3 regions of the Buttiauxella sp. JUb87 genome follow, and region 3 is predicted to be linked to each of the others. Evidence: predicted binding sites of a transcription regulator. Region 3 holds the regulator's gene; each other region holds the start of a gene.
The links. Region 3 encodes sigma-54, which starts transcription at its own class of promoters, with help from an activator protein. Its sites were predicted from a motif close to GTTGGCACANNTTTCGCTNT; they were not measured.
Positions count from the first base shown of each region.

Region 1 (4,669 bases), on a different contig from region 3:
GCAATTTGTTGGCATTACTCAATCTGGAAAAGATTGAAGAAGGTATTTTTCGTGGCCAGAGCGAGGACTTAGGTTTACGTCAGGTATTCGGTGGGCAAGTTGTTGGCCAGGCGTTGTATGCCGCCAAAGAAACCGTGCCAGCTGAACGTCTGGTGCATTCATTCCACAGTTATTTTCTGCGTCCCGGCGATAGCCAAAAGCCGATTGTTTATGACGTCGAAACCCTGCGTGATGGCAATAGTTTCAGCGCTCGTCGCGTGGCGGCGATTCAAAATGGCAAACCCATTTTCTATATGACCGCCTCTTTCCAGGCGCCAGAACCCGGTTTTGAACATCAAAAAGCTATGCCTGGAGCCCCTGCGCCGGAAAACCTGAAGTCAGAAACAGAAATCGCCATGGCGTTTGAAAAGCTGCTGCCTCAGAGCCTGAAAGAGAAGTTTCTCTGTGAAAAACCGCTGGAGATCCGCCCGGTGGTGTTCCACAACCCGATGCAAGGGCATGTCGATGAGCCGGTACGCCAGGTGTGGATGCGTGCCAACGGGAAAATGCCAACCGAGTTACACGTCCATCAGTACTTGCTGGGTTACGCCTCTGATTTTAACTTCCTGCCCGTCGCCCTTCAGCCTCACGGCGTCGGTTTCCTGGAGCCGGGCATGCAGGTGGCGACAATCGATCATTCGATGTGGTTCCACCGCCCGTTCGATATGAATGACTGGCTGCTTTACAGCGTGGAGAGTACTTCGGCTTCTAGTGCGCGCGGTTTTGTTAGAGGTGAATTCTATTCACGCGATGGCGTGCTGGTGGCGTCTACGGTGCAAGAGGGGGTTATGCGTAAGCGAGGTTAAGATTGGCTCGCCCTCACCCCGCCCCTCTCCCCCAGGAGAGGGAGAAGGTCAGAGTAAACACCGGTTATCCCCTCTCTCTGAGGAGAGGGAGAAAGTCAGAGAAAACACCGGTTATCCCCTCTCCCTGGGGAGAGGGCCAGGGTGAGGGGGAAATCATTTATGCGTTGTAAGCATTCTCGCCGTGGCTGTTCACATCCAGGCCTTCACGCTCATGTTCTTCTGGTACACGCAGACCAACTGTCAGGTCAGCCACTTTGAAGCCAATGAACGCGGCTACCGCAGACCAGACAATCGTCACCCCGATACTTTCCAGTTGCACCAGGATTTGATGGCCCATGGTCACGCCTTGTGCATAGCCCACACCACCCAGTGAAGTTGCGGCAAAGATACCGGTCATGATGCAACCTACGATACCGCACACGCCGTGGACACCGAACACATCACAAGGGTCATCGACACGCAGCCATTTTTTCAGCAGCGTCACACCCCACAAACCGGCCAGACCCGCTACGATACCGATAATCAGTGCACCGCCGACGCCAACATAACCACACGCTGGAGTGATACCGACCAGACCTGCAATGGCACCGGAACACGCGCCCAGCAGAGAAGGTTTGCCACGCAATGCCCACTCACCAAATACCCAGCCGAGGACGGCAGCGGCAGTTGCAACAACCGTGTTCACAAAGGCCAGAGCGGCGATTTCGTTTGCAGCACTTGCCGAACCGGCGTTGAAGCCAAACCAGCCGAAGTAGAGGATCGCAGTACCGGTAAACACCATCGGTAAGTTGTGCGGTTTGAACGCTTCTTTACCGTAGCCAACACGTTTGCCAATCAGGTAAGCACCTACCAGGCCCGCAACCGCGGCATTGATATGGACGACAGTACCACCCGCGAAGTCCATTGCACCGTGTGTTGCCAGTAAGCCACCACCCCACACCATATGGGCAATCGGCACATAAGAGAGCGTCAGCCAAATCACGACGAAAATCAGCACCGCTGAGAAGCGAATACGTTCAGCCAGCGCTCCAACAATTAGGCCCACGGTGATACAGGCGAAGGAACCCTGGAACGCCACATGAATATATTGGTAGAAAGAGCCCATCAACGCGGTGAGCTGAATATTCTTCAGCAATACCCAGTCGAAGTTACCAAAGAAGCTGCCACCGGAGCCAAAGGCCAGGGTATAGCCATAAACCACCCACAGCACACAAACCAGCGCAAACGTGACCGTTATCTGAGTCAGCATCGACAGCACGTTTTTGGAGCGAATCAGGCCACCGTAAAACAGCGCCAGCCCAGGTATTGTCATAAACAGCACCAATGCGGTGCTAATCATCATAAAGGCGTTGTCTGCTTTATCGGCCACAGCGGGTGCCGCAAGCGCGATTGATGGCGCAAGTGCCAGGGCTACAACGCCTAAGATAGAGGCTAATTTCTTCATTTTTTCCATCCCTTTCACGAGTGGCAAGACGATTACAGTGCAGCTTCGTCGGCTTCGCCGGTACGAATGCGGATGACGCGTTGCAGTTCAGCAACAAAAATTTTGCCATCGCCAATCTTGCCGGTGTAGGCAGCTTTGCTAATGACATCAATCACTTCATCAAGTTGATCATCGGCAATTGCCACATCAATTTTCACTTTAGGCAGGAAATTGACGCTGTACTCAGCACCGCGGTACAACTCTGCGTGACCTTTCTGGCGGCCAAAGCCTTTAACCTCGGTAACAGTCAGCCCTTGAATACCGATTGAAGACAGCGCTTCGCGTACATCTTCGAGTTTGAACGGTTTGATCACCACGGTAACCAGCTTCATAGATCCCCTCCAGTCAGAATTGGGTAATTGCCCTTGCAACACTGATTACATAAAGCAAAGGCCATGCCAAAAATGAAAAACAGGTTTTTTCAACGCGTTAAGCCGCGCCGAATAAGGGTTGATGGGGAAGGAATAACGATGACTGGGATTAAGAAAGTTCTTAGGTAATAAAAACGCACCATTTCAGTGCATGGTGCGTTTCGCTTCTGCACCAATGGAGATACCCATTGGATTTATGCGTGCTTTTGGTGCATCAAGCGGTGGCAGGCTCTTCGCGAGTTGCCGCGGCTAATTCTTCACCTGCCAGTTGCAGCTGGTACATCTGCCAGTAACGGCCCTGTGCTGCCAGCAATTCACTGTGCGTACCACGTTCAACAGCCTGCCCACGGTGCAACACCAGAATGGTATCGGCATCGGTAATAGTCGATAAACGGTGAGCAATCACCACCAGCGTGGTGTGCTCACGCACCGCGGCCAGCGCATGTTGAATGGCCTGCTCGGTGCCGGAGTCGATATTTGCTGTTGCTTCATCGAGGATCAAAATCTGCGGTGCATCCACCAGCACGCGTGCCAGAGCCAGTAATTGCTTCTGACCAACAGACAAGTTATTGCCCTGCTCGCCCAACCGCGTGTAGATGCCATCACTCATGGTGCGAGCCAGTTCTGCCAGTTGCACCGTTTCCAGCGCTTGCCAGACCGCCGCTTCGCTGATGTCGCGCCCTAGCGTGACGTTAGCAAAGAAAGAGTCCGCCAGTACCACCGGATCTTGTTGCACCATCGCTACACCCTGGCGCAACACACTATGGCTCAGCGTATCCAGAGGGCGGCCATCAAGACGAATTTCACCGTTGGTCAGCGGGTAATAGCCCATCAACAAGTTTGCGAGGGTACTTTTCCCACTTCCGGTATGTCCCACCAGCGCCACAAAACTACGCGCCGGGACATCAAGGTGAATATCCTGCAATACCAGACGGTCACCGCGATAGGCGAAAGAGACGTTATCCACCTCGATATGGCCGCTTTCCAGCGGACGAGTATCGTTGCCGTAATCCTGGCGCTTACCGTCCATTAATTCGAACACGCGTTCACCTGCCACCACTGCCTGTTGCAGCATCGATTGTTGCGTGGTGAGTTCAATCAGCGGCTCGTTAAGACGCCCCAAATAGTTAATAAACGCGTATAACACGCCAACTTCAATGGTGCCAACTGAGGTGAAACCGAACAGCATCAGCAAGCCGCACAGCACCATTGCGGAAAACAGACTCAACAACGGTCGTAATAAAAAACCATCGAGGCGCAAGGTTTGCATCCGCGCTAAATAGTGCGAACGGCTCGCCGCCCCCATCCGCTCGCCAAATCTTGCCTGTTGGCGGAACTGCTGGATGACGCTCATCCCGTTAATCACTTCGTTAAAGCCATCGTTGATATCCGCCAGATAGCTACGCACCCGGCGCACAATCGGTGTGCTGTAACGCTGGTAGATAAACATCACGATGATCACCGCCGGGAAGATGCAGACCGCCACCGACGCCATGCGCCAGTCGAGGCTGAACATCGCCACCAGCATCGCGCCAATCAGTGCGGCACTGCGCAATACTGTCGCAACGACCGTCACGTAGAGATCGCGAATGACTTCGGTGTCGTTGGTAACACGGGAAATTAATTGCCCAACCGGCTGGGTATCAAAGGTACTCAGTGGCTGGCGCAATGCGGCATCCATCACGTCAGTACGCAGCTTTTGTACTACGCCAACAGCGGCCTGGTTAAATAATAAAGCCTGCCAGTAATGCAGCGTCGCCGCCGAAATTGACAGCAACAGGTAGGCTGTTCCTAGCCCCGCTGCCGCCGCAATCGGCATGCGATGCTCAGACACCATGTTATCAATAAAATAACTCACTAAAATCGGGCCGCTGACTTCGGCAGCCGCCGCAATCCACAACATCACTACCGCCCCTGCGAGCGGTTTACGCCACGGTGAGCCATATGCCAGCAGGCGTTTGATGGTTGGC
Region 1 covers NZ_SNVY01000003.1:137,495-142,163, reverse strand. Annotated here, with positions in the region: gene tesB (acyl-CoA thioesterase II) at 1-845, shown strand, start outside; gene amtB (ammonium transporter AmtB) at 1,003-2,289, opposite strand; gene glnK (P-II family nitrogen regulator) at 2,322-2,660, opposite strand; gene EC843_RS12750 (SmdB family multidrug efflux ABC transporter permease/ATP-binding protein) at 2,914-4,669, opposite strand, start outside.
Region 1: the regulator sigma-54 is predicted to act here: its motif matches at 2,712-2,731, upstream of glnK (P-II family nitrogen regulator).

Region 2 (4,669 bases), 540 kb from region 3:
GCCTGGTCTCTTCCGACCAAATCGACCTTAGCCGCCAAATTAGAGAGGCCAGCTAATGAGTATGTTACTCGGCCCACGCGACGACAACGGCATGCCAGTGCCAATGACGGTGGATGAATCCATCGCCGCGATGAAAACGTCGTTGCTGAAAAAGATTAAACGTTCTGCCTATGTTTACCGCGTTGACTGCGGTGGCTGTAACGGCTGTGAAATTGAAATTTTCGCCACCCTTTCACCACTTTTCGATGCAGAACGCTTCGGAATTAAAGTTGTTCCGTCACCACGTCATGCGGATATTTTACTGTTTACCGGCGCTGTGACTCGCGCCATGCGTTCCCCCGCGCTGCGTGCCTGGGAATCAGCGCCGGACCCAAAAATCTGTATTTCTTACGGCGCGTGCGGTAACAGCGGCGGTATCTTCCACGACCTGTATTGCGTCTGGGGCGGCACCGACAAAATCGTCCCGGTCGATGTCTACATTCCTGGTTGCCCGCCAACACCTGCGGCAACGCTGTATGGTTTTGCTATGGCGCTAGGCTTGCTGGAGCAAAAAATCCACGCGCGCGAAGCCAGTGAAATGGATGCACAACCGGCGCAAATCCTGCATCCGGATATGGTTCAGCCACTGCGTGTTCGTATCGACCGCGCAGCTCGCAGCCTTGCGGGTTATCGCTATGGCCGCCAGATTGCTGACAGCTATATGGAAAATCTCACCGCCGGTGGCGGCAGTGTTCAGCAGTGGCTGGCACATGAGAACGATCCGCGTCTGACTGAGATCGTCACGCATCTGGAAGAACTGGTTAAGCAGGAGCGCGTGTAATGAGCGAGTCGGTGGTGTTTTGCCAGCTTAGCCGTAAGTTTGTCGATGAAAACGACAACACCCCGAGTGATGCGCAACAGGTGGTTTATTACAGCCTGGCAATCGGCCACCATCTCGGCGTTATCGACTGCCTGAAAGAAAATTTAGTGTGTTCGTTTGAGCCTTACAAAGCGTGGATTGCCACGCTTGAAGAGGGCAGCGAAGCGCGGCGCAAAATGGAAGGTGTGCCGCGTTACGGTGAAATCGTTATCGATCAGAGCCATGTGGTTTTGTTGGCAAAAGCATTTGATGCCGCAAAACCGAATCAAACTGAACAGCAGCAAGAATGGAGCCAGGCGTTGCTCGATATGCTGCAAGCCATTCAACAAGAACCCGCCATTTATTTGATGGTACGGAGACGCTATGACTAACGTTTTACTTTGTGTCGGCAACAGCATGATGGGTGACGACGGTGCTGGCCCGTTGCTGGCAGAAAAGTGCCAGGCCGCCCCACAAGGCGACTGGATTGTTATCGACGGCGGCACCGCACCGGAAAACGATGTGGTGGCGATTCGTGAATTACGCCCGCAAAGATTGCTGCTGGTTGATGCCACGGATATGGGCCTGAACCCAGGTGAAATCCGTATCATCGACCCGGATGACATCGCCGAAATGTTTATGATGACCACCCACAACATGCCACTTAATTATTTGATCGATCAGATTAAAGAAGATGTTGGCGAGGTGATTTTCCTTGGCATTCAGCCTGATATTGTTGGTTTTTACTACCCAATGACCGACGCGATAAAAGCGGCGGTGGAAACGGTGTATCAGAGCCTGGCAGGCTGGGAAGGTAAAGGCGGCTTCACGGATTTAGAAACACCTGATTTTGAGATGTAATGACGGCTGGGCATGGATGCCCATTCACATCCTGTTTTTATCTCTTTACCAGGGAAGGATGTGAGCTAAAGAATAGACGTTACATCGACGAATAGTCCCCCAACCAATAGAAATGCAACGTCAAATATCATTGATCAAATTAATTTATATAAAATTACTGACTGACATGGTTGTGTATGTTCTATATTGAGAATGGAACACCATATGTAGCGCACCTTCCATTTTTTTACGACCGACAAAATCATTTGGATAAATAATTTCACCCAAATTAGAATCAAAGAAACAAATATCGCGAGCGGCTATCTTCAGAGCAACGGAATGCCCAACGCTTGCGTTAACCATATTTATTTCATGCTTACCATTCATTACCAATTCATTCATCAAAGCTGATGCCGATACTCTACTTAGTCTGACCATACCTCTATAACGAATATGACCTTCTATTCTTACAATCTCATTAAATATTTCTTCTCTGGGAAGTGAGGTATACGCCAAAGCAACATGATAATGTTGATATTGGAGATTCATAACCCCACGAATAATGCTCTGAGTTTTTGGCAAATGAAAATAATTCTCAACATTGCACGAATGCGGAGGTGAAATAAGGTAAGCTGCGCTAAATCCATAACAAGCCCCCCCCAATCCATATATTTCCTTGCCCTGAATATCCTTTTTCCCTGTTGCTCCAGTCCACACACCACCCAACTTTGTTCGATCGGTACCTGACCAACCGTACTTCCTCATGTAAGCACTCTGGCTAAAATAATTGTATTTACCCTTAGTATTTCTGACATAAGTCATTAATGCATTTACTATGTTTGGCATCCAATCCCTTATATAGACTCATACGCATAAATTAAACAATACATAACAGATCACAGCGTTATCTCAATGGCTGAGATTTATGTGATAATTTGGGGTGGCACGCTATCACAAATATTATTACCTTTATACTTAAATAGTTATTAAGTATTATATAGTCATTATTAAAACCAATGATAAACCTCACAAATAAAACTATTTAATTAAAAAAGAAAATATATTATTAATATATTTGATATTGACACTACTTCATTGTTATCGATTACCTGAGTTTGAACGGCCAGGAAAAGCCGTTTATCTCCTGGTGAGGGCAACTCAATCCACTCTCTGTCATCTGCCCAAATGACATCGTCAAATGTGTCGATGTCACTGTCATCCCACCCCGGATCAATGCGCAAAGCCTTGAATCACGCTAGTTTCAAAGTTGGCACACTTTATGTATGCCTAAAGCAGTCTTATAAAAAACACTCTATCCAGGAGTCTCTGATGAACCGCTTCATCATTGCTGATTCGAGCAAATGTATTGGCTGTCGCACTTGCGAAGTGGCCTGTGTCGTGTCCCACCAGGAAGCACAGGATTGCGCGGCATTAACACCGCAAACTTTCCTGCCTCGTATTCACGTGGTTAAAGGCGTGAATGTTTCTACCGCAACGATGTGCCGCCAGTGCGAAGACGCACCTTGCGCCAACGTCTGCCCTAACGGGGCTATCAGCCGCGAACATGGTTTTGTGAATGTGATGCAGGAACGCTGCATCGGCTGCAAAACCTGTGTGGTTGCCTGCCCATATGGCGCGATGGAAGTGGTTGTTCGCCCGGTTGTGCGTAACAGCGGCGCGGGTCTTAACGTGATGGCTGAAAAAGCCGAAGCGAATAAGTGCGACCTTTGCCACACCCGTGCAGAAGGCCCGGCCTGTATGGAAGCCTGCCCAACCAACGCCATTATCTGCGTTGATCGCAACAAACTTGAACAAATGAATATCGAAAAACGCCGCCGTGCTGCGTTTGATGCGACTTCATCTATTTATTTCTAAACCCCTTTAACTTCACTTTTAACAGGTCTGTTACTGATGAAAAAAATTACCAGCGTCTGCCCTTACTGTGGCGCAGGCTGCAAACTCAAACTGGTTGTTGAGAAGAATAAAATTATCCGTGCCGAAGCGGCTGATGGCGTGACGAACCAAAATGAACTCTGCCTGAAAGGCTATTACGGCTGGGATTTTCTCAACGACACAAAACTGCTCACACCGCGTCTGACGCAGCCGATGATTCGTTATGAAAAAGGCGGCAAGCTCCAGCCTGTTAGCTGGGATGAAGCCATTAGCTATACCGCGAAACGCCTGAAAGCGATTAAAGATCAATATGGCCCGCGTTCCATTATGACGACCGGTTCGTCACGCGGAACGGGTAACGAAACTAACTATGTGATGCAGAAGTTTGCCCGCGGTGTGCTGCATACCAACAACGTCGATTGCTGTGCGCGTGTTTGCCACGGGCCGTCGGTGGCGGGTTTGCAGGTGACGCTGGGAAATGGCGCGATGAGTAACTCCATCGGCGACATCGAACATTCAAAATGCCTGTTGGTATTTGGTTATAACTGCGCCGATTCGCACCCGATCGTGGCGCGTCGGGTGATTAAAGCGAAAGAAAATGGCGCGAAAATTATTGTTTGTGACCCGCGCCGCATCGAAACCGCGCGTATTGCAGACCAACATTTGCAGCTGAAAAACGGCTGTAATATGGCGCTGGTGAATGCCTTTGGCTACGTGCTGCTCGAAGAGAACCTCTACGATAAAGAGTACGTGGCGAAATTTACTGACGGTCTGGATGCTTACCGTGAAGTGGTAAAAGGCTACGCGCCAGAAGACGTTGAGCATTTGACTGGCGTACCGGCGCATCAGGTTCGTCAGGCGATGCGGACGTTCGCCGCAGCTCCTTCAGCCACCATCATGTGGGGCATGGGCGTGACGCAGTTTGGTCAGGCAGTCGACGTGGTAAAAGGCTTATCAAGCCTGGCACTGCTGACCGGTAACCTGGGGCGTGAAAACGTTGGCGTTGGCCCGGTACGTGGGCAAAACAACGTGCAGGGTGCGTGTGATATGGGCGTGCTGCCGAACCAGTTCCCTGGCTATCAGGATGTGGTTGACCCG
Region 2 covers NZ_SNVY01000002.1:230,857-235,525, forward strand. Annotated here, with positions in the region: gene EC843_RS09430 (formate hydrogenlyase complex iron-sulfur subunit) at 1-56, shown strand, start outside; gene EC843_RS09435 (NADH-quinone oxidoreductase subunit B family protein) at 56-820, shown strand; gene EC843_RS09440 (formate hydrogenlyase maturation HycH family protein) at 820-1,230, shown strand; gene hycI (hydrogenase maturation peptidase HycI) at 1,223-1,699, shown strand; gene EC843_RS09450 (hypothetical protein) at 1,844-2,524, opposite strand; gene hydN (electron transport protein HydN) at 3,008-3,553, shown strand; gene fdhF (formate dehydrogenase subunit alpha) at 3,590-4,669, shown strand, end outside.
Region 2: the regulator sigma-54 is predicted to act here: its motif matches at 2,945-2,964, upstream of hydN (electron transport protein HydN).

Region 3 (4,669 bases):
GTTCTCCCTAATCCCATCCGCTTTAAAGCGAATGCTCCTTCCGGTTATGTACACCAGCGTCAGCAATGGATTTTGCGCCAGATGCGCCAGCTAGGTGGCGAATCGTTTATGGCGCAGCATGAGTTGAAGTGAGTTAATTAGTCTTCGTCAAAACCGGCATTGAATAGCGCGATAACGGCGTTCAATGCCTGTTCTTCTTCGGGGCCAGTGACTTCAATTTCAATGTGACCCCCTTTAGCAGAATCCAGCATCAGCAATGCAATGACGCTATTGGCTTCAGCTTCCGTGCCAGCCTCGTTGCGCAGCATCACTTCGGCGTCAAAGCTTTGTACCAGTTCGAACAGCTTCATCGCTGGGCGTGCGTGCATGCCCAGTTTGTTGGTTATCTCAACGGTCTGTTTTACGGTCATGTTTTACGTTTTTCCAGCGTGCGGTGACGGGATTGCACGTTCTTGCCGCGTGAACGGAAATAATCTGCCAACTGTTCAGCGATATAAACTGAACGGTGTTTACCGCCGGTACAGCCAATCGCCACAGTTAGATAGCTGCGGTTATTGGTTTCCAGCATAGGTAACCATAGCTCAAGATAGCTACGCGTCTGGTAGATAAAATTGTGGACTTCGGTATGACGGTCGAGGAACGCAGCAACAGGTCTGTCCAGACCGGTCATCGGGCGCAGCTTCGGGTCCCAGTGCGGGTTTGGCAGGAAGCGCACATCGAACACGTAATCCGCATCAATCGGAATACCATGTTTAAAGCCAAAGGACTCGAACACCATTGTCAGCTCACGTTCACGTTTACCAAGCAAACGGGTACGCAGCATTTCCGCGAGCTCATGCACCGACATCTCAGAGGTGTCGATGATCAGATCGGCTCTGGATTTCAATGGCTCCAGCAAGTCACTTTCTTCATCTATCGCACTTTCCAGCGAGAGATTTTTACTGGAAAGCGGGTGCAAGCGGCGCGTGTCACTATAACGACGAATCAGCGTGTTGCGATCGGCATCAAGGAACAACAATTGTGGTGAGAATGAGTCAGGCAGACTGGTCATTGCCTGTTCAAAGATCTCCGGATTTTCCGGCATGTTACGCACGTCGATGCTGACTGCCGCAGAAATTTGGCGTTCTGCGAGGGTTTTAGCAAGATCAGGTAATAGCACCACTGGTAGGTTATCTACACAGTAGAATCCCATATCTTCTAGTGCACGCAAGGCTACAGACTTCCCTGAACCAGAGCGGCCGCTGACAATCATCAGCACCATGTTTTCACTCCCCCAACTTTTCTTGCTGCGGCATACCCGTGACCGCAGCCAGATTATTCACTTTCACTACCTTGTTCTGTTTCGGTAATGATCTGATAAAGCTCTTCATCGCTCTGTGCAGAACGCAGGCGGCGGCAAATCGTTTTGTCAGCCAGACGTTTTGCTACCAGAGACAAAGTATGTAAGTGCGTTTTTGTTTGATCCGCAGGAACAAGCAGCGCAAACATCAGGTCAACCGGTTGGTTATCGATGGCGTCAAAAGCGATAGGGGTTTCCAGTTTAATAAACACCCCAACGGCACGAGTCGTATCTTCTTCCAGTTTCCCATGGGGAATGGCGATGCCATTTCCGATACCGGTACTGCCCATGCGTTCGCGCGTCAATACAGCCTCAAATACCACTTGTGGTGGCAGGCCTAGCTGTTTTGCTGCCAGTTCACTGATGATTTCCAGTGCACGCTTTTTACTCTGGCAATGTACGTTGGTACGGGTACATTCCTTGTTCAGGACTTGACTAAGTTGTAGAGCAGAATCGTTGTTCATCATAAGTTCACCTAAGCACCCTGTTATGCTAACGGCTCGTTACTCCACGCAACGAGCCGTCTTTACCCTTCATACTTCAAGTTGCATATGCGTTGGCTTCCTCGCTCACCCCAGTCACTTACCAGAGTAAGCTCATGGGGATTCACTGTGTAGCCGCCTTTCTGCAACTCGAATTATTTTGGGTAACTGCTTATACAGTTGCCCGGATTATCAGTGTTGTTTTAGTTTATCTTTATGTTTGGTTAACTGGCGAGCCAGTTTATCAATCAGACCGTCAATCGCCGCATACATATCCTGCCCTTCCGCGCTGGCATGAATTTCACCACCATTTACATGAAGCGTTGAATCGGCAATATGCGTGACTTTTTCCACTTTTAACACAATATAGACTTGGTTAATTCTATCGAAGTACTGCTCCAGTTTGGCAAACTTCGTACTCACAAATTCGCGCAGTGCGTCAGTGATTTCGACGTTATGTCCTGTAATGTTGAGCTGCATAGTGTCTTCCTTATCGGTTAAGTCAAACCAACTGTTTACGCTGATTTGACGGTGGTATGGATAAAGACTCTCGGTACTTCGCAACAGTGCGGCGTGCCACCATGATCCCCTGATCCGATAGCATAGTCGTTAACTTGCTATCACTCAGTGGTTTCGCAGGGTTTTCCGCAGCAATTAATTTCTTCACTAATGCACGAATTGCCGTCGAGGAGGCTTCACCTCCACCTTCGGTATTAACGTGGCTTGAGAAGAAATACTTCAATTCAAAAATGCCGCGTGGGCTATGTAAATATTTTTGCGTGGTCACTCGGGAAATGGTCGATTCATGCATTTCTACGACCTGAGCGATATCAGCAAGCACCATCGGTTTCATGTGCTCTTCGCCGTGTTCAAAAAAGCCTTGTTGCTGTTCAACGATACAGCGACTGACGCGCAGCAGCGTGTCGTTCCGGCTTTCCAGGCTCTTAATCAGCCACTTTGCTTCTTGCAGATTACTGCGAATAAATTGCGAGTCGCTGTCATTGCGGGCACTGGTGCCCATTGCAGCATACTGCTGGTTTATTTTCAGACGAGGGAGGCTGTCGGCATTGAGTTCTACAGTCCAGTGACCTTGCGTTTTTTTCACCAGAACATCCGGTATGACATATTCCGGTTCACCGGTCTGAATGGATTGCCCTGGGCGTGGGTCAAGAGACTGAATCAGGCACATTGCCTCTTTCAGCACCTCTTCTTTCAGACGGGTGACGCGCATCAGGCTGCGGAAGTCATGGTTAGCGAGCAGATCCAGGTGATCGCTGACAATCAAGCTGGCTTCGGTTAACCATGGCGTTTCGCGAGCGAACTGTGAAAGCTGTATGAGCAGGCAATCGCGTAGATCACGTGCGGCAACACCCACAGGATCGAAGCGTTGAACGCGTTTGAGTACGGCTTCCACTTCGTCGAGGGTGATTTCGTCATCACCCATGCTTTCCAGAATTTCTTCCAGAGAAACTGTGAGATAACCCATTTCGTCAACGGCATCGACAATAGAGGTCGCAATTGCTGTGTCAGTATCTGAAAACGGGGTGAGATCAACCTGCCACATCAGATAATCCTGAAGAGACTGGGTCGTTTCCCCCTGATAAACCGGCAATTCGTCGTCGATATAATCGCTTCCGGTTCCTGATGGAGTGCCTGCGGTGTAGATTTCGTCCCAACTGGTATCCAGCGGTAACTCGTCAGGCATTTCTTTTTGCTCAAGCGCCTCACGGGTATCTAACGCTTCGTTTTCACGTACTTCCTGAGTTTCAACTTCTTCATGCAGATCGGTTTGCTCAAGCAGTGGGTTACTTTCCAGTGCTTGCTGAAGTTCTTGCTGTAGCTCTAACGTCGAAAGTTGCAACAGACGAATTGCCTGCTGTAACTGGGGAGTCATAGCAAGTTGTTGGCTAAGCCGTAATTGCAAACCTTGCTTCATATTCAGAGCGAGCTTCCTCAGGTTATACTCGTCATACTTCGAGCTGCAGGGGTGTTGACTGCACTTCTTCACCCCAGTCACTTACTCAAGTAAGCTCCTGGGGATGAACTCCCTTGTCGCCTACCTGCAACTCGAATTATTTTGAGTATAAATATTATAATTTTTACTACCCTATCAGAGTCTGAACTCTTCGCCCAGATACACGCGCTTAACATGCTCGTCTTCCAGGATTTCGGCTGGAGTGCCATGGGCGATTAAATGGCCCTGGCTTACGATGTAGGCACGTTCACAAACAGCCAGCGTTTCGCGTACGTTATGGTCAGTAATCAACACCCCGAGCCCACTGTCGCGCAGATGCTCAATGATTCGCTTGATGTCGATGACGGATATTGGGTCAACACCAGCAAAAGGTTCATCCAGAAGAATAAATTTTGGATTTGCGGCTAATGCTCGGGCAATTTCGACACGACGACGCTCGCCACCAGACAATGACTGCCCGAGGTTATTACGCAAATGTTCGATGTGGAATTCTTCCATCAGCTCATTAGCGCGGTCATCACGCTGCTCAACAGAAAGATCGTCACGGATTTGCAGCACAGCCATTAAGTTATCGAACACACTTAAACGGCGGAAAATAGACGCTTCTTGCGGTAAGTAGCCGATACCTCGACGAGCACGAGCATGAAGTGGCAGAAGGCTGATGTCTTCATCATCAATAATAATGTTGCCGGCGTCACGCGGCACAATGCCAACCACCATGTAAAAGGTGGTGGTTTTCCCGGCACCGTTTGGGCCAAGTAACCCGACAATTTCACCCGACTTAACAGCCAGGCTGACATCTTCAACGACGCGGCGGCCTTTGTAGGCTTTGGCGAGATTTTTTGCAATTAAAGTAGCCATAACGAATTAGTT
Region 3 covers NZ_SNVY01000002.1:771,071-775,739, reverse strand. Annotated here, with positions in the region: gene mtgA (monofunctional biosynthetic peptidoglycan transglycosylase) at 1-132, shown strand, start outside; gene npr (PTS phosphocarrier protein NPr) at 138-410, opposite strand; gene rapZ (RNase adapter RapZ) at 407-1,261, opposite strand; gene ptsN (PTS IIA-like nitrogen regulatory protein PtsN) at 1,315-1,806, opposite strand; gene hpf (ribosome hibernation promoting factor) at 2,014-2,301, opposite strand; gene rpoN (RNA polymerase factor sigma-54) at 2,324-3,757, opposite strand; gene lptB (LPS export ABC transporter ATP-binding protein) at 3,932-4,657, opposite strand; gene lptA (lipopolysaccharide ABC transporter substrate-binding protein LptA) at 4,664-4,669, opposite strand, start outside.